2 regions of the Neglectibacter caecimuris genome follow, and region 1 is predicted to be linked to the other one. Evidence: a T-box and tRNA genes for the amino acid it is inferred to sense, from the RefSeq annotation. Region 1 holds a T-box; the other holds one or more tRNA genes.
What was found. The T-box of region 1 lies ahead of U8T64_RS13380 (valine--tRNA ligase). A T-box ahead of a tRNA ligase gene usually reads a tRNA of that ligase, here a tRNA-Val.
Positions count from the first base shown of each region.

Region 1 (10,885 bases):
ACCGGCCCCCACACAGAGCTTTCCGCCATTTCCGAATATCTCGGGGCCACGCTGGAAAAGGCCGCCTTACTGGGAGTGCGAACGGTGGTTTTCGGCAGCGGCGGCTCCCGCCGGGCGCCGGAGGGTTTTCCCCGGGAGGCAGCCTGGGAGCAGCTGCGCGGTCTTTGCGCCGAGCTGCTTTCTCCCGCCCTGCAAAAGCATGGCATGACCTGCTGTATCGAGCCCTTAAACCGGAGGGAATGCAATATTTTGAATACCAGCGAGGAGTGCGCCTGTCTGGTGCGGGAGGTGGGAAAGCCTAATATCCGCCTTTTGGTTGACCTGTACCATTTTGACCTGGAGCGGGAACCCCTCTCCGTATTGGCGGGCTATGGGGATATTTTAGCCCATGCTCACATTGCCAGCGCCAAAAACGGCCGCGCGCTCCCCAAAGAGGGAGACGGAGAGGATTATGCCGCTTTCTTTCAGGCCCTGAGATCCATCGGCTATTCCGGAAGTCTTTCTCTGGAAGGCTCGGTTTCCGGGACCTTTGAAGATTGTATCGCGGAAAGCGCCGCTTATGTAAGGAAGTTTTCCGCTCTGAAGGCCTGAATTTGCTTCCGGTGGGGCACGCCGAGAGAAAAAGCCGTGAATGCCTTTTGCAACTGACGGTTGCGGAGGTTCCAGCTCCGCTTTGTGTTTCGTGGCCGGAAAAAGCGATAGAATAGGGAAACAATATTCCCCCGTTCGAAGTTGTTTTTCCGCCGAACGGAAAAAGGAGGCTTTTTATGAAATTCGGAGAAAAATTGCAGACCCTTCGGAAGTCCCGGGGCATGTCTCAGGAGCAGCTGGCGGAGCGGCTGGAGGTTTCCCGGCAGTCGGTTTCCAAATGGGAGCTGGAGGAATCCGTCCCGGAGCTGGATAAGGTGATCGCGCTCAGCGAGGTGTTCGGCGTGACCACCGATTATTTGCTGAAAGACGCCGCGGAGCCCCAGCCCGCTTTGCCCGCGGCCCGAGAGCCCTGCCGGAAAACAGTGGGGCAGGTGCAGTATGTGTGTTCCGCAGGTCTTATGGCCATTGGGCTTTTCGCCGCTTTTGCGGAATGGTACGAACAGCAGGCCGACCCCGCCATTTGGATGGGACTGACTTTCCAAACGGCGGGCGTTGTTTGGTACTTTGCGGGGAAGCTGATCTGCCGTCAGGAAGCCCCTTTTTTTCTGAAGCTTCTGAATTGGGCCCTGGGCCTGTTCTTACCGGTATCCATGGCGGCGAGCTTTCTTCTGGAAAGACGGCTTTGCCCCTATCCCGCGGAACTTCCAATGACCGCCCTGTTCCTGGCGCTGTACCTGGGGGCGTTGGCAGCTGCCTTTTTCCTGCTGAGAAAAGGGGAAAAAAGAAGGAGCTAGAAAGCGGCGGATATGTGTGAAGTGGGAGGGTAATTCCTAATCCAACCGGAAGGAAAGCGATAAATTATAGTTTAGCGAACTAGTCGTTAGCTATTAGTTGTTAGTCGTTAGAGAGGGGCGAGTTCTCACTTTTGTCATTCTGAGGAACGAAGAATCTCGTCCTTCATTTCCTGAATAGAAGGGAAAAGGGCGAGATTCTTCACTTCGTTCAGAATGACAGGAGAAAAATAAGCGAATCACTATTGGTCGGGTCAGAAACCGATTTCCCGCACCAAACAGCTTCACGAGTGGGTGCAGCGGTAGGCTGCAAATTCCAATTTATCGGACTAATCTCTTGCCCTTCATTCCTCATTTTTCTTTTCTCTTCCTCGTTGAGAAGCTTCACAAGTACTGGAGCTCCAACCTTTTCGCCCTTGCGCAGGCAAGGAGGTCTCCCTCGCTTTCCTGAAGCAGGGGGAGGAGATCCTTTTCCGCTTGCAGGGAGAAGCAGTCGATTTCCGCCCGCAGGGAAAGGCCCTGCTCGGTTTTTTCCTTGCGCATGGCGGAGAGACCGTTTTTGATACATTCGCCGAAGCGCAGCAGCCGCTGATCTGGGGCCTCGGGGCGTGGCCAGCGGGTCTGGTGCAGGGAAAGCTCCTGTCTGTTTTTGCGGAAAAGCTCCTGATAGATCGCCTCCGTAATGTGAGGAGCGAAGGGAGCGTACAGCTGCAAAACGGAAAACAGGCCGTGGTACAGCGCGTATTGGGCAGCCCTGCGGGGCTGCTCCTTTTGTTTTTCCGGGGAATACAGCCTGTCCTTTACAAGCTCGATATAGGTATCGCAGAAATCGTTCCAGAAAAACCGGTCGATCTCCTTTCTGGCCTGGCCCGCCTCGTACTGCTCCAAAAGGGAAACGGCGGCGCACAGCGTTTCGTCCCGCCGGGCCAGAAGCCAGCGGTCTGCCGGAAGCGGCGGGGCGGGGGAATCGGCGGGGGAAAAATCCTCCAGCAGGGAGGCGGCGAATCGGGCGGCGTTCCACAACTTTGTGAGCAGGCGCTTTTCCGGCTGCAGCTCCGCCGGGGAGAAAAAGGAATCTGTTCCCAGGCGGGCGTTTGCCGTCCACAGCCGAAGGGCGTCTGCCGAGTGCTCTCCGATGAGGGCGGAGGGGTCCGCTCCGTTTCCCTTGGATTTGCTGATTTTTTCTCCCTTCTTCGCCAGCACGAAGCCGGTGATCATCAGCTCCTTCCAGGGCAGCTTTCCGGTGTGGAACAGGCTGCGGGCAATGGAATAGAAAGTCCAGGTGCGAATGATCTCGTGGGCGTGGGTGCGCATGGTCATGGGATATTCCGCAAGGCCCCGGCTTTTGTGGAGCAGGGGCGTGATAGAAGAAGTAGCCCAGGTGTCCAGTACGGCGGTTTCCGGCAGAAATTCTGTACAGCCGCAGGCACATTTGCCCTCATAAGGTGTTTCCATGGGGTCTATGGGCAGGGAAGCTTCTTCAGCGAACGCGGGCTTTCCGCAGCTTTTGCAGTACCATACCGGGAAGGGAACGCCGTAGTACCGCTGGCGGGAAACGCACCAATCCCATTTCAGGTTTTCCACCCAATCCAGATACCGGTCCTTCATTTGCGCCGGGCGCCAGCAGATCTCTTCCGCTGCTTCCCTAAGCCCTTCCCGCTCCGGCAGAACGCGGATATACCATTGCCGGGAGGGTAAAATTTCCACCGGGGTGCCGCACCGTTCGTGCACCGCCACGGTGTGGGAAATGGGTTCCCGCTGAAGGATCAGCCCGGCTTCCTCCAGAAGTTTTACGATCTCTTTTCTTCCTTCCCTGACGGAAAGCCCGGCAAGCTTCGGCACTTCGGGGGCGAAAACGCCCTCCGGCAAAAGCACCTTTCGTATGGGAAGCTGATGCTCCTCCACCCACTGGGCGTCGGTGCTGTCTCCGAAGGTGGCGCACATCACAATGCCGGTGCCTTTTTCCGGGTCCGCCTTTTCGTCCGGCAGAATGGGGATCTCAAAGCCGTAAAGGGGCACCTTCGCCGTTTTTCCCAAGTAGTTTTGGTACTGCTTGTTTTCCGGGTGGATCAGCAGGCACACGCAGCCATAAAGCAGCTCCGGGCGGGTGGTGGCCACGGGCAAAAGCTCTTCGCCGCAGGAAAAGGGAAGGGTGTAAAAAACAGAGTCTGTTTCCCGGGTTTCCAGCTCCGCTTGGGCAATGGAGGTGCGGCACTGGGTACACCACAGCACCGGGGCCTCCCGGCAGACGGCTTTTCCCTCCCGGGCAAGCTCCAGAAACAAAGCCTGAGAAAGCCTGCGCGTTTCCGGGGAAGCGGTTTCGTATTGCAGGCTCCAGTCTACGGAAAAGCCCATGGAGGAAAAAAGCTCCCGAAAGGCTTTTTCGTACCGGGCGGCGGTTTCCCGGCACTTTTCGATAAACTCCCGGCGGGGCAGGTCTCTGGCCCGAAGGCCCTGCTCCCGCTCCACCAGCCGCTCGGTGGGCAGGCCGTTATCGTCAAAGCCGAAGGGATAGTACACGTTTTCGCCCCGCATTCGGTGAAACCGGGCGATCATCTCCGCCTGGGTGTAGGAAAACAGATGGCCGATGTGCAGGCTGCCGCTGACGGTGGGCGGAGGGGTGTCGATGGAATAAAGCTTTCCCTCCCTGTTGGGATCGAACCGATAGATCCCTTCTTTTTCCCAAAGTGCCTGCATGGCAGGCTCCCAGCTGTGAAAATCGTAACGCTTTTCCATAAAATGACCCTCTTTCTCAAAAATAGGTGGGAAACAAAAAACGCCCTAAGCAGCTTTACTGCTTAGGGCGAAAGAAATTCCGCGGTACCACCTAAGTTCGGGAGGCAAAGCTCCCGCGCTCATTTCCGTGCGGGGCCAAAGGGCCCGATACGGCTTTCCCTGTAACGGCGGAAACTGTTCCGGCGGCGCCTACTCAGGGGGGTCATCCCCTTTGGGGCCGCAGCTCCGAGGCTACTTCCGCGTTCCCTTCACGAAGGCTTGCACCAACCGCCTTCTCTCTCTGCTTCGGGGGATCGCGTACTCCTCCTCTTCTCAGCCTTTGCTCTGTTATTCGGCGAAATACTCTGTTTCCCATCGCCGTGCTTTCAGGTTTACCACAGGAATGGAAATTTGTCAAGCGGAAACTTTTGGAGCGGTACAGGGAAATCTCTATCAAAAAGCAAAATACCGCACATTTTTCCCTTTCTTTTCCAGGAAAAGGGTGTTATACTGAATTCAGGAGCTGGAACAGCCAGCCTCCACGCAAAATCAGAGAGGAGCTCTAATTATGGCAAAGATCATCGGCAGACCGGCCTTACCCAACATGCCCTGGCAGGACAAGCCCGCGGGGTACGATAAGCCCGTGTGGCGCTACACGGAAAACCCTATTATTCAGAGAGACGCAATCCCCACCTCCAACAGCATTTTCAATTCCGCCGTGGTGGTATTCGGCGACGCTTATGCGGGCGTGTTCCGCTGCGATAACAGAGGCGTGGAAATGGATATCTTTGCCGGCTTCTCCAAAGACGGCATTCACTGGGACATCAACCCCGATCCCATCGTGTTCGAAGGCGAGAAAGAGGTTACCCGCAAGGAGTACCGTTATGATCCCCGGGTGTGCCTGATCGACGGAAAGTATTATATCACCTGGTGCAACGGTTACCACGGCCCCACCATCGGCATTGGCTGGACAGAGGATTTCAAAACCTTCCACCAGCTGGAAAACGCGTTTTTGCCCTATAACCGCAACGGCGTGCTGTTCCCCCGGAAAATAAACGGCAACTTTGCTATGGTCAGCCGCCCCAGCGATACCGGCCACACTCCCTTCGGAGATATTTTCTACAGCGAGAGCCCCGACCTGTGCTACTGGGGGAAGCACCGCTGGCTGTTTGGCACCGCCAACGGCTGGCAGAGCAAGAAGGTAGGCCCCGGCCCCACCCCCATTGAGACCGATGAGGGCTGGCTGATGATCTATCACGGCGTGCTGAATTCCTGCAACGGCTTTGTCTACCGCTTCGGCGTGGCCCTTCTGGATATCGACCGCCCCTGGATCGTAAAGGAGCGCTGCAACTTCTATGTGTTCGGGCCGGAAGAGCAGTATGAGCTTACCGGAGACGTGCCCAACGTCACCTTCCCCTGCGCCACCCTCACAGACCCGGAGACCGGGCGCATCACCATTTACTATGGCGCTGCCGATACCGTAACAGGCCTTGCCTTTACCACCGTGGACGAGCTGTTCTCCTATATGAGAAAGTATCCCATGAACGTAGGCGACCAGGAAAATAAATAATTGACAGGAAGCCGCTTCGCAAAAGAGTCGTCATTTGTGAAGCGCGCAAAAAATACCCGCTGAGGAGCAAGGGCTTCTCAGCGGGTATTTTTTGATAAACTAAATGATAAATCAGGCGGAGAGGCGAGAACGGTGGAAGGGATAGTCACACGCAGAAAGCAGGATAGAATCGCTGGTTATAATCCCCTCAGTCAGCCTTCGGCTGACAGCTCCCCTTGCGGAGCAAGGGGAGCCTAAGGGCACAAACACCCCACAACTAATTTTTGATCTCCAACGGCTGCTTTTCTTCCGCGCACAGCTGGCCGCAGGCGGCGGAGATATCGGAGCCGAACTGGGTGCGGGCGGAGCAGCTGATGCCCATTTGCCGCAGCACCCGCAGGAATTCCCGGACGCGCTGGGGCTCCGGTGAGGTGAAAAGCTCTCCGGCGCGCTCTGCCGCGTTATAGGGGATCAGGTCAATATGATACAGGGGAAGTTCCCGGGGATTCCGCCGAAGCAGCTGCCCCAGCCTTCTGGCGTGGGCGGTGCTGTCGTTCAGGTTTTTCAGCAGGATATAGGCCAGAAATACCCGGCGGTTGGTGCGGCGGATATGGGCGTTCAGGGCGGCAAGGACCTGCTCCATGGGCCAGCGGCGCTCCACAGGCATCAGCCTTTTTCGCAGCTCCGGAGCAGGGGCGTGCAGGGAATAGGCCAGGTTCACCTGGGGGTATTCCAGGGTAAGCCGCCGGATCCCCGGCAGCACGCCTACAGTGGAAACCGTGATCCTGCGCTGGCTCAGGCCAAAAAGGGCGGGGTCTGTCAACAGGGAAAGGGCGGAAAACAGGTGCGGGTTTGCGAAGGGCTCGCCCATGCCCATAAAGGAAACGCTGTGGAGCGTATGGCCCTGCAAATGGAAGTATAAAAGCTGCTCCACGATCTCCCAGGCGGTGAGATCCCGCCTTTTGCCCATGCCGCCTGTGGCGCAGAATTTACAGCCGAAGGCGCACCCGCATTGGGAGGAAATGCAGAAGGATTCCCAGCCCTTGCGATAGTGAAGGCGCACAGCCTCCACCCGTTCGCCGTCCTCCAGGGCAAACAGCAGCTTATCCGCCTGGCCGGAAAGACTTTCGTGGACCGGGCGCAGGGTGAGAACGGTTTCCCCCAGCTCTTGTGTCAGCCTGTCCCGCAGCCCGGCGGGCAGAACGGTCATCTCCTGAAACCGGGAGATCCTTCGGTGAAACACCGCCTGAAGGATCTGGCGGTATCGGTAATCAGGCTGCTCCCAGCAGCCCAAAAGCTCCTTGCATTGTTCTAATTTTGTCATGATCGGTTCTCCTTTTACAGATTGAAGTACAAGGCACCGATCTTCCGGCTCTTAAAATAATCGCTGCGCGATCATCGCGGTTGACGCTTATGATAAGATAAGGCAGGCAAAGGCCGCCGGAAAAACCGGCTTTGTCTGCCGGAAGCGGCAGACGACGACTTTGCGGGAAGAAATTAACATGACGGCTCCTCCTTTCAGGAAAACGACAAAAAGAAAAGGCTGTGAGAAGGCACCTTCTCACAGCCTGGTTTTCATGCTACGCCGCCCAAAACGGTGGCGTCAGCGAGAAACAGGGAGAGACAGGACCTTTCTTACACGGAAAAAACCACCGCGAACTGCGGTGTGAGTTTCACAGGTAAGCAAAGTACTGTCGCATTTCTCCGTCCTCGTTTTTCTTTCAGTCTTTTCCGAGTATAGCATAGTAAAAAAGGAATTGCAAGTAAAAACAGCCGGGCTTTTTCGGAAGATGTTTTTACAAAAGAACCTGTTGACTTTTCCGCCCTGACGTGGTAGAGTGAAAATACCGTCGTTACCAAATGCCGGAAGGAACCGTGAACTCCTGTCCGGCGCAGAAGGATATCGAATAGATATCCTTCCTTGTTGGCTTGCCTTTTTCCATGTATATAACATGTGCGGCACATTTGTGCGCAACGCACGTTCTTGTAGCCAGACGGCGCGAATTTGAACCACGGTTTTGCCGGGCGTATTTTCGCCCGCCCGTTGTTAAAATGCTCGTGAATCCGAAAGGATTCACTCCGCTTTTGCCTAGGTTGGACAAAAATCCACTCCGGCAAAACTTCTTCGAACTGAAAACTGGTGAGATGTTGTTGATTTTCAGTGCAGAGAACGACGGCAGGCTGGCGCCTGCCTAGGCCGATAAACTGAAAAGCGGCAATATATCGCCTGTTTTCAGCGGGTTCAAATTTGCGCCGTCTGGCTACGCATGGAAAAGAAAAAGGATGCCCTGGGGGGACGGCAGGCTTTCGGGGGGAAAGTCTGCCGCCGCCCCTTTTTTAACAGCCGGATATTTTGCGCTGCCCGGCTTTGGGGATTCATTTTTGAACGGCACAGGCCATCAGCATGAAATACGAAGGATCGTCCGGCGGGGCTGCTGCTCCCGGCGATCCGGGAGAGGAGAGAACAATACTACTTTTATGAAAGAGCTTCGGAAAGAAAAACAGAAAAAATCCAGTATACTGCGGTTTTTCCCCTTTACAAAAGGATACCGGAAAAATTTTGTAGTAACGCTTTTGATGATCGTTGTTTCCGTGATCGCGAACTATATGACCCCGCAGGTCATTCGGGTGACGGTGGATTCGGTCATCAATGACAATCCCTTTAACCTGCCCGGCTTTTTGGTAAGCTTGATCGATTCCATCGGCGGCAGGGAAATGCTGCGCACGCATATCGTCATTTGCGCGGGTGTGGCGCTGTTGTTCGCGGTGATTTCAGGCCTTTCCAACTATGCCTACCGCATGAACCTTGCCAAGGCCTGCGAGAGTACGGTGGCGAGGATCCGCAACACCCTGTTTGACCACATTCAAAGGCTGCCCTATGCCTGGCACAATTCTCACCAGACCGGGGAGATCATTCAGCGCTGTACCAATGACCTGGATCTGGTGCGCAATTTTGTTACGGATCAGCTGATGGGCTGTATTCGCGTGCTGCTTCTGATGGTGGTTTCCCTGGGGCTTATGTTTTCCATGAACGCTCAGCTTTCTTTCATTGTGCTGTGCTTTATTCCCCTTTCCGTAGGAGCCTCCCTGGTGTTTTTCATCATTCAGGGCAAGCGGTTCCAGAAGGCGGACGAGACCGAGGGCGAGCTGACCGCCATGGTGCAGGAAAACCTCACCGGCGTCCGGGTGGTGCGGGCCTTTGGCAGAGAGCGGTTTGAGATCGATCGGTTTACGAAAAAGAACCGGGAGTATACGGATTATTGGGTGAAGCTTGGAAATATCATGGGTGTAAACTGGGGACTTGGCGATTTTCTTGCCGGGCTTCAGGTGCTGGTGGTGCTGGTGGCTGGCGTGTTTTTCGTGGAAAACGGCAGCCTGACAGAGGGCGAATACCTTGCCTTCACCGCCTACAATTCCATGCTGGTCTGGCCCACCCGCAGCTTGGGCCGCCTGTTGGGCGAGCTTTCCAAAACATCCATCAGCTCTACCCGCCTTTTTGACATTCTGGACGCGGAGGAGGAGCAGGACTGTCCCGACCCCCAGGAGCCCGATGTGCGGGGCGATATTGTGTTTGACCACGTGAGCTTCCATTATCCCGACAGCAATACCGGCGTGCTGGACGATGTGTCCTTTACCATCAAGGCCGGAAGCACCTTTGGCATTTTAGGGGCCACAGGCAGCGGAAAATCTACCCTGATGTACCTGTTGGACCGCCTTTATGATCTGCCCGAGGGCGCGGGTACGATCACGGTGGACGGTGTGGATATCCGAAAGATCAGGCGCTCTCACCTGCGGAAAAACATCGGTATCGTGCTGCAGGAGCCCTTCCTGTTTTCCAAGACCTTCCGGGAAAGCATTGCCGACGGCGCTTCCCGCCAGGATATTGAGACCGTGCGGCATTACGCCAGGCTGGCGGTGATCGACGACGCCATTGAAAACTTCGCCCAGGGCTATGAAACGCCTATCGGCGAGCGGGGCGTTACCATTTCCGGCGGCCAGAAGCAGCGTGTGGCTATTGCCAGAATGTTGATGCAGGATACGCCCATCAAGATCTTTGACGATTCCCTTTCCGCGGTGGATATGGAGACCGACCAGAAGATCCGCCAGTCCATCAAGGAAAACGTACATGGCACCACGATCCTGATCGCCCACCGGATCACCACCCTGATGAACGCCGACCAGATCCTGGTGCTGGATCATGGCAGGGTCTCGCAAATGGGCACCCATCAGGAGCTGATCCGGCAGGACGGGATCTATAAGCGTATCTTTGATATGCAAAAAGGGAATCCCGTAAACGGGATTCCCTCCTAAAGAAGCCCTGAAGCGCGAAGCGCTTCTCTTTTGCTTCGCAAGAAGCACAAAGCCGCAAAGCGGCTTGACTTCTTTACCCCTTAAATACGTTTAGATATAAAAATCCCGTAAACGGGATTCCCTCCTGAAAAGTAGTTAGTAGTTAGCTGTTAGAGAAAGGAAGCCTTTGCGTTGGCAGGGGCGATGGTATGATACATGGAACATATGACGCAGGAAACAAAAAAGGACAAGGTTTCTTCCCTGAAGATATGGGGGAAAATGCTTCCTTTTTTGAAACCCTATAAAAAGAAAATGGCGCTGCTGGTCACGGTGATGATCGTTTCCGCCGCCATTGATATCGGCTATACGCTGATGACAGGCTACGCGGTGGACAATTTTATCACCCCCCGCAGCCACGAAGGGCTTTTGCCCTTTGGCCTGCTGTACTTACTGCTGGTGCTGGTCGTTACCTGCTCTACCATGCTGATGGGCCGTACCGGCATTGGGGTGGAGGTCCGGCTGAACAGGGACATGCGGGAAAAGCTGTTTACCCATTTGCAGACCTTGAGCTTTTCCTACTACAACCAGACTCCGGTTGGCACCATCATGGCCCGGGTGATGAGCGACAGCAGCCGGATCAGCGATGCTTTGGCCTGGAGCCTTGTAGATGTGTTCTACAGCGGCATTTACGTGCTGGGCTGTATGGCGGTCATGCTGGTTCTGAACTGGAAGCTGGCGCTGCTGGTCATTGCGGTGGTTCCTTTCATTGTGCTTCTGACTCTGTATTTTCAGAAGCGCATTCTGGCGGTGAACCGCCAGGTAAGAAAGATAAACGCCGAAATCACCCGCCACTACAACGAAGGCATTTCCGGGGCGAAAACCTCGAAAACCCTGGTGATCGAGGATAAAAACACGGAAAACTTCAAGGAAGTTACCGGACGCATGAAAA
Region 1 covers NZ_JAWXXK010000012.1:42,106-52,990, reverse strand. Annotated here, with positions in the region: gene U8T64_RS13390 (sugar phosphate isomerase/epimerase family protein) at 1-591, shown strand, start outside; gene U8T64_RS13385 (helix-turn-helix domain-containing protein) at 768-1,385, shown strand; gene U8T64_RS13380 (valine--tRNA ligase) at 1,767-4,118, opposite strand; T-box leader at 4,179-4,441, opposite strand; gene U8T64_RS13375 (glycoside hydrolase family 130 protein) at 4,663-5,667, shown strand; gene cfr (23S rRNA (adenine(2503)-C(8))-methyltransferase Cfr) at 5,924-6,970, opposite strand; gene U8T64_RS13365 (ABC transporter ATP-binding protein) at 7,930-9,957, shown strand; gene U8T64_RS13360 (ABC transporter ATP-binding protein) at 10,153-10,885, shown strand, end outside.

Region 2 (10,885 bases), on a different contig from region 1:
CCATCAGGCAGACGGGCTTGTCCTTTCCGGCGTACAGCTCCTCCCGGACAGTGAGATATTGCTTCAGGGCGGCCTCCACCGCATCGTGAAGGGGCCCGGCCTCGATCTCGATCTCGTCTAAACGGGTCAGGAAGGTGGTGTGGCGGCAGTGGTCGCTCCAATAGGTATCGATCACCCGCAGCTCCGTTACAGTGGGGTCCCGTTTTTCCTCGTTCCGGAAATAGGTCTGGCAGAAAAGCAGGTCGGAAAGGGTCATGGCAAAGCCCATGGAATCGAAATACCGCTTCATTTCGTCTTCCTTCCACTGAATAAAGCCGGAAACGCGGGCCACGTTTTCCGGAACGGCGGCGTCAAGCTCCAGGGTTTCGGGCTTTTCCATGGAGGCAACGCGGGATTCCACCGGGTTCACCAGATAGGCCTTGATCTTTTCAAATTCCCCATCGGAAACCTGTCCCTTTACGCCGATGACCTTGGCGGAAAGCACGGCGGGGCGCTCTCCCTGAGTGAGAAACTGCACGCATTGGGCGGCGGAATCCGCCCGCTGGTCATACTGGCCGGGCAGGTATTCCATGGCGAAGGTCCGGTATTCTCCGGGTAGGCGGAACTCCTCTCCGTACACGGTATCCACATTGGGTTCGGAAAGAATGGTGCGGGCTGCCGCCTGAAACTGCTCCGGGCTCAGCCCGGAAACGTCGTAGCGGTTGAGAATGCGTACCTCCTCCACGCCGGAAATGCCCAAGTTTCCCGTAAGATCCGCCTTGAGGTGAGAGGCCTCGATATCGTATCCCTTTTTCTTTTCCACAAAAACTCTCGTTACCATGCTGCCGGTTCCCCTTTTTTATGAGAATTTGATTCGGTTCCCTTTTCAAAATTTTGAAAAGGGAACACAGAAAATAGCAACGACATTTGTCGTTGCTATTGTATCACAAAAGCTTTTTTGTGGAAACAAAATTCCACTTTTTTTAGAAAAGTTCTCTGTTCTACACAAAATCATTTCTGAGAGGGATCGCTCAAATCTCCAATGGACACCGCCACCGAGTGGCGAATAGGCTTCCACTCCACATTGCCAAATACCGCCAGCAGCATGGCAATACCGAAGGTGAAAACAAAGAGGGGAAAGGTAAAGGCGTAAAGCACCCGTTTCCGGCGGGAGCAGCGGATCCGCTTCCGCTCGGTCACAAGGGGCATCAGGCCCATGAGAAACAGCACGCCGTAGGAGTTTACCAGGGCGCTGATCACGGAAAAGGCGAAAAGCCCCATTTCATGGCGGGCGGAAACCATGCCCACAAAGAACATGACCGTGTTTACCAGAAAGCTCAAAACGGTCAACACCGCCGCGGGAATGGTGTTCATCAACATATCGTAGCAGGCAAAGCGGCCGGTGGCGGTAAGGGTGTGCAGCAGATCCCCGCCGTGCTCCGCAATGACCTGAAAATAGCCTTTGATCCACCGGGAACGCTGGCGAAGGGACTGCTTAAAGCTGCTGGGCTGTTCATCGTACAGAACGGCGTCGCCGCAATAGGCGATCTTTTCTCCCCGGATCACCATTTCCGCGGTAAATTCCAGATCCTCCGTCAGGCAGAACCAATCCCAGCCGCCCTGCTCCTTCAAAATGCTGTCGGCGAACAGAAAGCCGGTGCCGGACACGGCGCAGCCGATATTCAGCGTATCCCTGGGGCGGTTCAGATATTCGGATTCCCGCAAGAACCATAAGCCGTACCCGGCGGTGATCCAGTTATCCTCAAAATTTTTAGTGTTTCGGTAGCCGGTGACCACCCGGTGACCGGAGGAAAACACCTTGTTCATTTCCGCAATGTAATGGGGGTCCAGAAGGTTATCGGCGTCAAAGACAAAATAGCCGTCATAGCGCTTTTCCCCGTGCTCCTCCTGAAGCTTTCCCAAAAGGAACGCCAGGGCAAAGCCCTTGCCCACCTGGGCCTTGTTCTGCCGCTGATAGACCATAGCCCCGTGGGAGGCCGCCACCTGAGCGGTACTGTCGGTACAGTTATCCGCCACCACATAGGTGTCAATGAGCTCCGCGGGGTACTCTTGCCCCCGAATGCTGTCCAACAGCTGACCGATCACGGCCTGTTCGTTCCGGGCGGCAATGAGCACCGCGTACCGGCACAGCTTCCGCGTCTGAAACCGGCGGCGTTTTCCGGAAAGCCGCACAATGGCGAACACAGCCTGGTAGAAGCAGCAGGCGGCAAAAATGGCCGCCAGCGCGAAATTTATGTAAGAAAGTGTTTTCATAATTGGAAATACCCCTCTTTCTTTTGCCGAACCTTTCTGTTCAGAACAAGTACCGCCGCATGGCAGCTGCTCTAAGTATTTCAGAAAAATTTCAAAAAATTTTCAACCGCACCCGCAATTTTAACAATATCCAGCGTCCAGTATAGCAGAAAATTTACCATAAGGATATTGGAAAAGTCTAAAAAAGAACAGAACGATTTTCTTAAAAATTTATGACGAATGAGGCATTTTTGAAAATTTTCCGGGAAAACAGGAAATAGGACTTGCTTTTTTCCGAAGAATCGTGTAAGATAATACAGCAATATTTGGGCGCTTAGCTCAGCTGGCTAGAGCACCTGCTTGACGTGCAGGGGGTCAGCGGTTCAAGTCCGTTAGCGCCCACCAAAAGTCGAAGAGAGGACCCTGCGTCCTCCCTTCGATTTTTTTGCTAGCGGACTTGAACCGTAAGACGGTTTGCCAGTTTGGAAATTGCCCCGGTGGGACAATTTTAGGGCAAAATGGCGCGGAAGCTATGCTTCAAGCCATGCCGGTGCGCAGCACAGGCGTCCGTTAGCGCCCACCAAAAGAAACCCGCTTAAACATTGAGTTTTTGCGGGTTTTCTCTTTATAAATAACACTCTTAATAACACACTTTTATTTTTCGGCGGTTTTTTCCGGGGTTAATATTCTTTGGAAAAGGCCAGTTATCATGCCGCTTATATCCTGTATGGTTTTCTTTGATCGTCCCATTGCCGCCGCTTTCTCAAGAATATTCTAAATATCCCCATCGCAGAGATCGGGAGTTTTCTTTTTGCCAAGGTTTGGGACGATCTACACCCGCCCAATGCTTTCCACGTGCTTATATTCCGTGGCGCTGAGGATTTCTTTGCTTTCCGTTTTGGGATTGTTCATAAAAGGCCGCTACCCGTTCCCCAGTAGGGCTGATCCCGTGGTCAAGCTATGCGTCCGCTTCCCGCTCTTTTTTACGGTGAAAACGCCGCTATGAGCCTCTGGCGGGACGTTGTCGCTATTTTCACATTGCTTTGCTGCGTTCATAGAGATATTCCGGCGCTATATCGATTTCTCCATTATTCCACACAGGAACGCCATAATCCAGGTACACGCCTTGGAAAACATCGGGATTTTTGAGTGGTGCATAGCAGGGCTTTTCCATCAGCGGCTTGCAGAGCCCCAGTCGCCAGGTTCCCCGGGGAAGGGAGGCCCGCAGGCTTCTGTCCGGCTCCACGTTCTCTGTAAGGTCCCGCAGCTCTCCCGTGGTCTGTTCCACGGCGGTAACGCTGAGAAGCGTGTCCTCGGGAAGAGAGGGGGCGTCCTCCACCGCCAGGCCGAAGGGCCCGGAACTCTTGCGGTTGGGGGCCTGCAGAAACGCGCCGGTATCCAGGCTGATTTCCCCTCCGGCAAGTTCCTGGCCGCGATAGCAGAGCCCCTGACGGCGCAGCTCCAGGGGAGCGTTCTTCATGGCCCCGTTGGCAAAGCCCGTGGGGAAATGACTGTCGTCCAAGATCCAGACCTTCATGCCCCGCCGCTTGGCTTCGTCCAAAATAATATCCACATCCTGCCACCACCGGGGGCCGCGGTAGTCGGGGTGGGGGCGGCTTTCCAGGCACACCGCGCCGATGCCGCAGGAATGAATAGCCCTCATGTAATCCCGCAGAACAGCCTCCTTTTCTCCGTGAAGCCAGAAAAAGGGCAGAATGTGGTTTTCGGTTTTTTCGCTTAGCAGAGCGTGAACCACAGTATTCATAAGCTATTTCTCCTTTTGCGCGCCATGCGGGCAGACTTTTTTACATTATAGAAGAAATGTCCGAAAAAATCCAGCGCCGCTTGGCTGGTTTTTTCTCAACAGAAAACAAAAAGTTACAAAAGAGAAGGAAAAGAAAATATTTTGCAGTTTTAACTTTGATAACTTGCAAAAACTGGCAAACAACCCTTGACAAAAGAATGAAACAGGTGTAATATATAACATTGTTCAGGGGCGCTAGCAAGGTTTTCTCAGTTGTCGATATTCTGGGAGATTTCATTTTTCTTCCTGCATTTTGACGTTAAAAATCTCAGGCGTTATACTGACAGTAGAATGGTACCGTTACAGCCCAGCGCTGGAGGTATAAAAATGATTGCCTTGCAGTCATTGGAGTTGGCGTGCTTTGCGCGCGGAAAAAGACAGGAGGAAGTGCAATGGACAAAAAGTGTGGAAACGTCTTTTGGCGGTGCTGCTCAGCGCGGCTCTGCTGATCGGCGCCATGCCTGTGGCTCTTGCGGCAGAAGCCGGGGAAGACGGCCAGTGGACATGGGAGCAAACAGACAACAGCACGGTAACGGCTGCTTTGAGCCGTCAGTCCGTGGCCGAAAAGGAAGAAGAGCCGCCCTATGCGGAGGGAGAAACGGTTCGTGTGTCCATCGTGTTGGAGGATAAACCTACCCTGCTGCGGTTCCCCAAGGCGGCGGACGGCGACATCGCCTCCAATACCGCGGCGAAAACCTATCGCAGCAAGCTGGAAGCCCAGCAGGACGCTATGGCGAATACCATTTCGCGGGAAGTCCTGCAAGGGAAAAAGCTGGACGTAGTGTGGAATTTGACATTGGCGGCGAATATTATTTCCGCCAATGTGGAATACGGCAAGCTGGAAGAGATCAAGGCGCTGGAGGGCGTAAAGGACGTCTTCGTGGAAACGCAGTATGAGCCTATGGTGGCCTCTGTGGGCGGCGACGACCCCAACATGCAGATCTCCAGCGATATGACCGGCACCACCCAGGCCTGGAACAACAAATATAAGGGCCAGGGCATGCGTGTGGCCATTATCGATACCGGTCTCAAAACCGAGCATCAGTCCATGAATGCCGCGGCCTTTGACCATGCTTTGGAAGAGGACGCCACGGCGGACGGAAAAACGGTGGCGGATTATAAGCTGCTGAACCAGGCTGAGATCCAAAGTAAGCTGACCCAGCTGAATGCTTACAAGCGGGACGGCGCTAAGGTGACTGCCGCTCAGCTGTACCGCACCACAAAGATCCCTTACGGCTATGCCTATGTGGATAAGGACCTCGACATTACCCATGACAATGATACCCAGGGCGATCACGGCTCTCATGTGGCGGGTATCGCCACGGCCAACCGCTACCTGAAAAAGGCGGACGGCACCTTTGCTTCCGCCATGGACGAGGTACATATGACCGGCGACGCGCCGGACGCTCAGGTCCTGGTCATGAAGGTGTTCGGCAACAACGGCGGCGCTTATGATTCCGATTATATGGTGGCCATTGAGGACGCAGTTGTTTTAGGCTGCGACACCATCAACCTTTCTTTGGGTTCCGGCAACCCCGGTACCGCCGCCTACGGCAACGATGAGTACCAGAAGATCCTGGATTCCTTTGTGAAATATCAGTCCCTGGTGGTCATTTCCGCCGGCAACTCCGGCACCTGGGCGGAAAGCAGCGAGGTGGGCGCCCTGTACAGCGACGACGCCAGCTTTGACATGGTAGGCTCGCCCGGCAGCTACACCAACGCCTTTACCGTTGCCTCGGTGGATAACAACGGTATGATCGGCATGGGCTTTACCTATGGCAGCGGTACTTTGGTGATCCCCACCGATACCGTTGGGAATTTTTCCGCTTTGGACGTGAGCGCCGATAAGAGCGGCACGGCCCTTGACTATGTGTACCTGGATAAGATCGGCGCGGCGGCTGACTATACCAGCGATGTGACAGGAAAGGTGGTATTTGTCAACCGCGGGGATACCTCTTTTGTGGAAAAGGCCACGGTTGCCTTCCAGAAGGGCGCCGCCGCCTGTATCGTTGTGAATAATCAGCCGGGTACCATCAGCATGGCGCTGGACGATTTCGTAAACGCCGGCGGAACCATGCCCTGCGTTTCCATCACCCAGGCGGAAGGACAGGCAATTAAGGCCACCGGCGCCACCGGGCAGATCACCGTGCTGGGAAGCTCCAAGGTCATGAACGGCAGCGCTTCTTCTCCCGATTACACCATGAGCGATTTCAGCTCCTGGGGCGTGCCGGGAGACCTGAGCCTGAAGCCGGAAATTACCGCCCCGGGCGGTAATATCTGGTCCCTGTATGGCACAGGGACCGATAATGGCAAGTATCAGCTGATGAGCGGCACCTCCATGGCGGCGCCTCAGATCGCCGGTATCGGCGCGCTGGTCAAGCAGTATATCGAAACCCAGGAGCTTTCTCAGGAAGGCCTGACTGACCGGGCGCTGGCCCAGTCTTTGATCATGTCTACGGCCACGCCCCTGAAGGACGGCGCAGGAAAGTATCAGTCTATTCTGAACCAGGGCGCCGGTATGGTGAATACCGCCGCCGCGACCTCTGCCGATTCTTACGTTCTGGTGGACGGCCAGGAGGACGGCAAGGTCAAGGTAGAGTGGGGAGACGACCCCGCCAAGGCCGGAAAGTACAGTGTGAAATTTACCATCAACAATATGGATCACAAGGCCCGCAGCTATCAGCTTTCTGAGCAGCTGTTTACCCAGGCGACCCAAAGCGATGCTTATGGTACCTATTGGCAGCTGGGAACCCAGAATCTGGCTTCTACCGTTACCTGGGTAGTGGACCAGACCGGCGGGATCGATTTTAACAACGATGGCGTAACAAATATCGACGATGCCCAGGCCCTGCTGGACTATGTGGTGAAGGGCACGGCGCTGAAGAAGGACGAGGATAAGGCCGATGTCAACAACGACGGCACGGTAAACACGGCCGACGTTGCAAAATTCCTGCAGGATATCGCGCTGGCGGCAGATGAGCCTGTCACCGTGCCTGCCGACGGCTCTCTCACCGTATACGGCGAGATCACGCTGGACACTTCCGCGGCTGAGGCCGTTCTGGCAAAGGCCCCCAACGGCTTCTATGTAGAGGGCTATATCACCGTTGAAGCCCAGCCGGACAGCGAAGGCGCGGTAGGCACCGGCCACAGCATTCCTATGCTTGGCTGGTACGGCAGCTGGAGTGCCCCTTCCATGTTCGATAAGGGCTCCTATGCGGAATATTACCACGAGACCGGCGAGGAGCGCGCCCCGTATCTCTATACCGGAGTTGATGAAAACGGTTACCCCATTCCTCAGATCGATGGGAATTACCTCACCGTAAAATATGGAGACGGAAGCGGTGTTTCTCCCTTTATCGGAAACACCTTCCTGAAGGACGACCAGTATCTGGAGGAGCGCAACGCTTTGAACAGCCAAAACGGCGACCAGCTTGATAACTGGAGCTTTGCGCTGATCCGAAACGCCTCCGCTTCCCGGCTGACTATTACAGACGCGAACACCGGAGCGGTATATAAGAGCCAGGAGCTGGGAGGCGCGGAAGCCGCTTTCTATTACAGCAATGAGAGCACCTGGATGAAAACCAGCCTCGCGGCGCCTGTTTCCTGGGCCGGTACCGACGCCAAGGGAAAGCCCCTGGCAGAGGATACCGTAGTGGATCTGAACCTGACCCTTGTTCCCGAATATTATGTGGACGGCAATACCGTGCGCTGGGAAGAACTGGAGGAGGGCGCGAGCCTGACCACCCGGCTTACCATCGATAACACTCCGCCCACTTTGAAAACCGTGGAGGGCGCGGCCAGCGCCGATAAAAAGCTGACCCTGGAAGCGCAGGATAATCAGTATGTAGCGGCCATCGCTCTGTTTGACGCCAGCGGAAAGAAGCTTTTAAGCGCGGAAACTCCCAATCAGACGGAAAAGGGAGCGGTTGCTTCCGCCACGTTGGATGTAGATGGGATCGTCGGTAAAAGGTTCAAGGTGCAGGTGTTTGATTACGCCGGAAATACCGCTACCTTTGATGTAGCCTATACCGGCCTGGATCCTGAGATCCAGGATCCCGATTACATTTTCTATGATGATTTAAGCTCTAACTGGTACGGCGTGAAGGGTAGCGATGTGGGCCTTTACGCCAACGGCAGCTTTACCGCCGTGGCGGCGGAATGCGTAAACGGCCGGGTATTCGTGCTGGAAGACGCCAACGATTACCAAAACAGCATTTACGCTGATTCCGTCAAGCTTTATACCCTGCCTGTGGAGGATATGAACGCTTCTGTGCTGGCCGCCTCTGTTTCCCTGGAGGGCAATTCCGGCTGGGCCCAGGATATGGCCTACAGCACGGTAGATCACAAGCTCTATGCCCTGATCTATGTACTGGACGGCTCAGAGGAAGAGCCGCCGCCCCATCTGTTTAAGATCGACCCCATGAGCGGAGCTTACGAAGACCTGGGCAAGCTGGGTCAGAACACCTCTACCTTGGCGATCGACGATGCCGGGAACTTCTACGGCATTGTCAATGTGGTGAATCCTGATACGCTTGCGGAAACCGGAACACTCTACAAGTATACTCCGGAAACGCTGGAAAACCCTGTGGAAGTGACAGTTACCGGCCTGATGGCTCCCGGAAGTTTCCAGTATGCCGCCACGGATTGGGTGGACGGAAAGCTGATCTACGGCAGGTTTGATATGAGCGAGACCTTTGAAGCACCGCTTCAGTCCATCGATGTGGAAGCCGGAACCGTTCAAGAGCTGCATTCTGATTTGGGCAAGCTCTGCCTGAAGGCCCTCTTCTCCGCAAAGGGAGAAGACGCGGCGCTCGATTTGGATACTCCTGCCTCCGCCGCGGAAGCGGTGATCCTCTCCGCAAGCAGTGCCACCGTCATGAAGGGCTCCACTCTGCAGCTCACCGCCGCGGCTACTCCGTGGAACCTTGAAAACCGGGAGGTCACCTGGAAGAGCGGCAATACCCGCGTTGCCACGGTGGACGCCAACGGTTTGGTGAAGGGTGTTTCCACCGGTACAGTGACCATCACGGCGGCCAGCAAGGCCACGCCCTCTGTAACGGCCACCTGCGAGGTTACTGTAAAGTCTATTGAGACTGATCTGAACGCTCTTGTATGGGACGAGGAAGGTAAGATCTGGTGGTCCAAGTTCAACACCGGAAAGCTGCCCGCCTATACCAAAAATAAAGAGGTGGAAACCAGCCTGCAGCTGGCTGCCGCCGCAAAAGATGGAAAGGGCGGTATGTATGCGGCCTCTTTGGATACAGACACGCTGACCTCTTCTTTCTATAAAATCAACCCCACCACCATGGAGGCTACGCCCACCGCGGAAACGGGCTGGGGCGGAGGCGCCATGGATCTGGCCTATTCTCCGGCCTATGAGCTCTATGCCACCGTATACGCCAGCTACCTGATCCTGTGTGATCCCGAGACAGGCGATTATTACGGCTTGGCCCGTGTGAACGGCGACAACACGAATTTGTACGGTGTGGGCATCGCCTATTACACCACCGTGCACAATACAAAGTACGATACAGATGTAGATTATTTCCTGGTGGTGGATAACGCCGGAAACCTCTATCTGACCGGATTCGGCTATATCCAGGGGATCCCGGAGCTGCAGGAAGGCTTCTATACCTTCGGCGGGCTTGTCGATAATACCGGCTACAGTACCGAAAAGCCCTACTTTAACTCCCTGGAGTATACCACTGCTTCCGATGGCAACCCTTATCTGTTCTGGAGCCAGTGGGACGGCGGCGACTATGTAAAGCTGATCGCTATTGACGTGGACAGCGATGAGGGCGGCATTTATGAGCTTGGGAGGTTCCCCGCCACCGTGTGGCCCGCGGCGGGCCTGATGAGCGGGTCGATCCCCGGAAACAGAAGCGCGGCAGGCCGCCTGACAAAGACGCTTGCGGAAGCTGAAGCTGCCGGTACTGAGCCGCTTCAGATCCCTGAGAAGGCAGAGTTGGAAGGTCTTTTGACCGGCGGGATCGAAAAGACGGCGAAAACTGCCCCGGCGGAAGCCGTGGCCGCGGACGAGCCGAACGCCCCTCAGGGAAGAGCTCCCAGAGCGGGCACAGGCGCGGCCGCCGGAGCGGCGGCAGTAGACCCGGTCGCCAAGACGGTAACGGTGCCGGTGGAGGTTTCCGCCAGCAGCAACGGCCTCTTTACACTGGAATACGACAGAAGCGTTCTCACCCTGAGCTCCGCCGAATACAGCGGAACAGCTCTTCACAGCGACGTGAAAGCTGCCGGAAGCTTCAAGGCCGGTTATGCCGACTTTGAGGAGTTCACCGGCAGGCTGGTAGATTTGACCTTTACCTACAAGGCCAAGCCGGAAGACCAGACCACGGAAGTGACTGTGAAGGTCTTTGAGGATGGCGCCACGGTAACCGAGGAACCCGCCGGAACGCCGGTGGAGATCACGCTCCCCGCAGGGGAGAACACGCCCGTAACTCCCGCGCCCGGCCCCTCGGGCGATAATCCGGTGCACGACTGTCCCTCTGAGAAATTTACCGATGTAGATACCTCCAGGTGGTATCATGAGGCCATCGACTATGTGGTGGAAAACGGCCTGATGTATGGGGAAACCACAACGCGCTTCGCGCCGGATACAGGCATTTCCAGAGCCCAGATCGTCACCGTGCTTTACCGCCTGGCCGGTTCTCCCGCGGTAAGCGGCTCCACACCCTTTACTGATGTCAAGGCCAATAGCTACTATGCCGACGCTCTGGTGTGGGCCTATCAGAACAAGCTGGCCGCCGGAAATACCGCGACCACCTTCGCGCCCAATAAGACAGCCACCAGAGAGGAAATGGTATCCTTCTTCGCCAGGTTCGCGAAGCTCAG
Region 2 covers NZ_JAWXXK010000001.1:432,021-442,905, reverse strand. Annotated here, with positions in the region: gene U8T64_RS02025 (phosphoribosylformylglycinamidine synthase) at 1-820, opposite strand, end outside; gene U8T64_RS02020 (glycosyltransferase family 2 protein) at 991-2,253, opposite strand; tRNA gene U8T64_RS02015 (tRNA-Val) at 2,561-2,637, shown strand; gene U8T64_RS02010 (hypothetical protein) at 3,266-3,997, opposite strand; gene U8T64_RS02005 (S8 family serine peptidase) at 4,440-10,885, shown strand, end outside.
Region 2: it encodes a tRNA-Val, which carries the amino acid that the T-box ahead of U8T64_RS13380 (valine--tRNA ligase) is inferred to sense. The anticodon was not compared.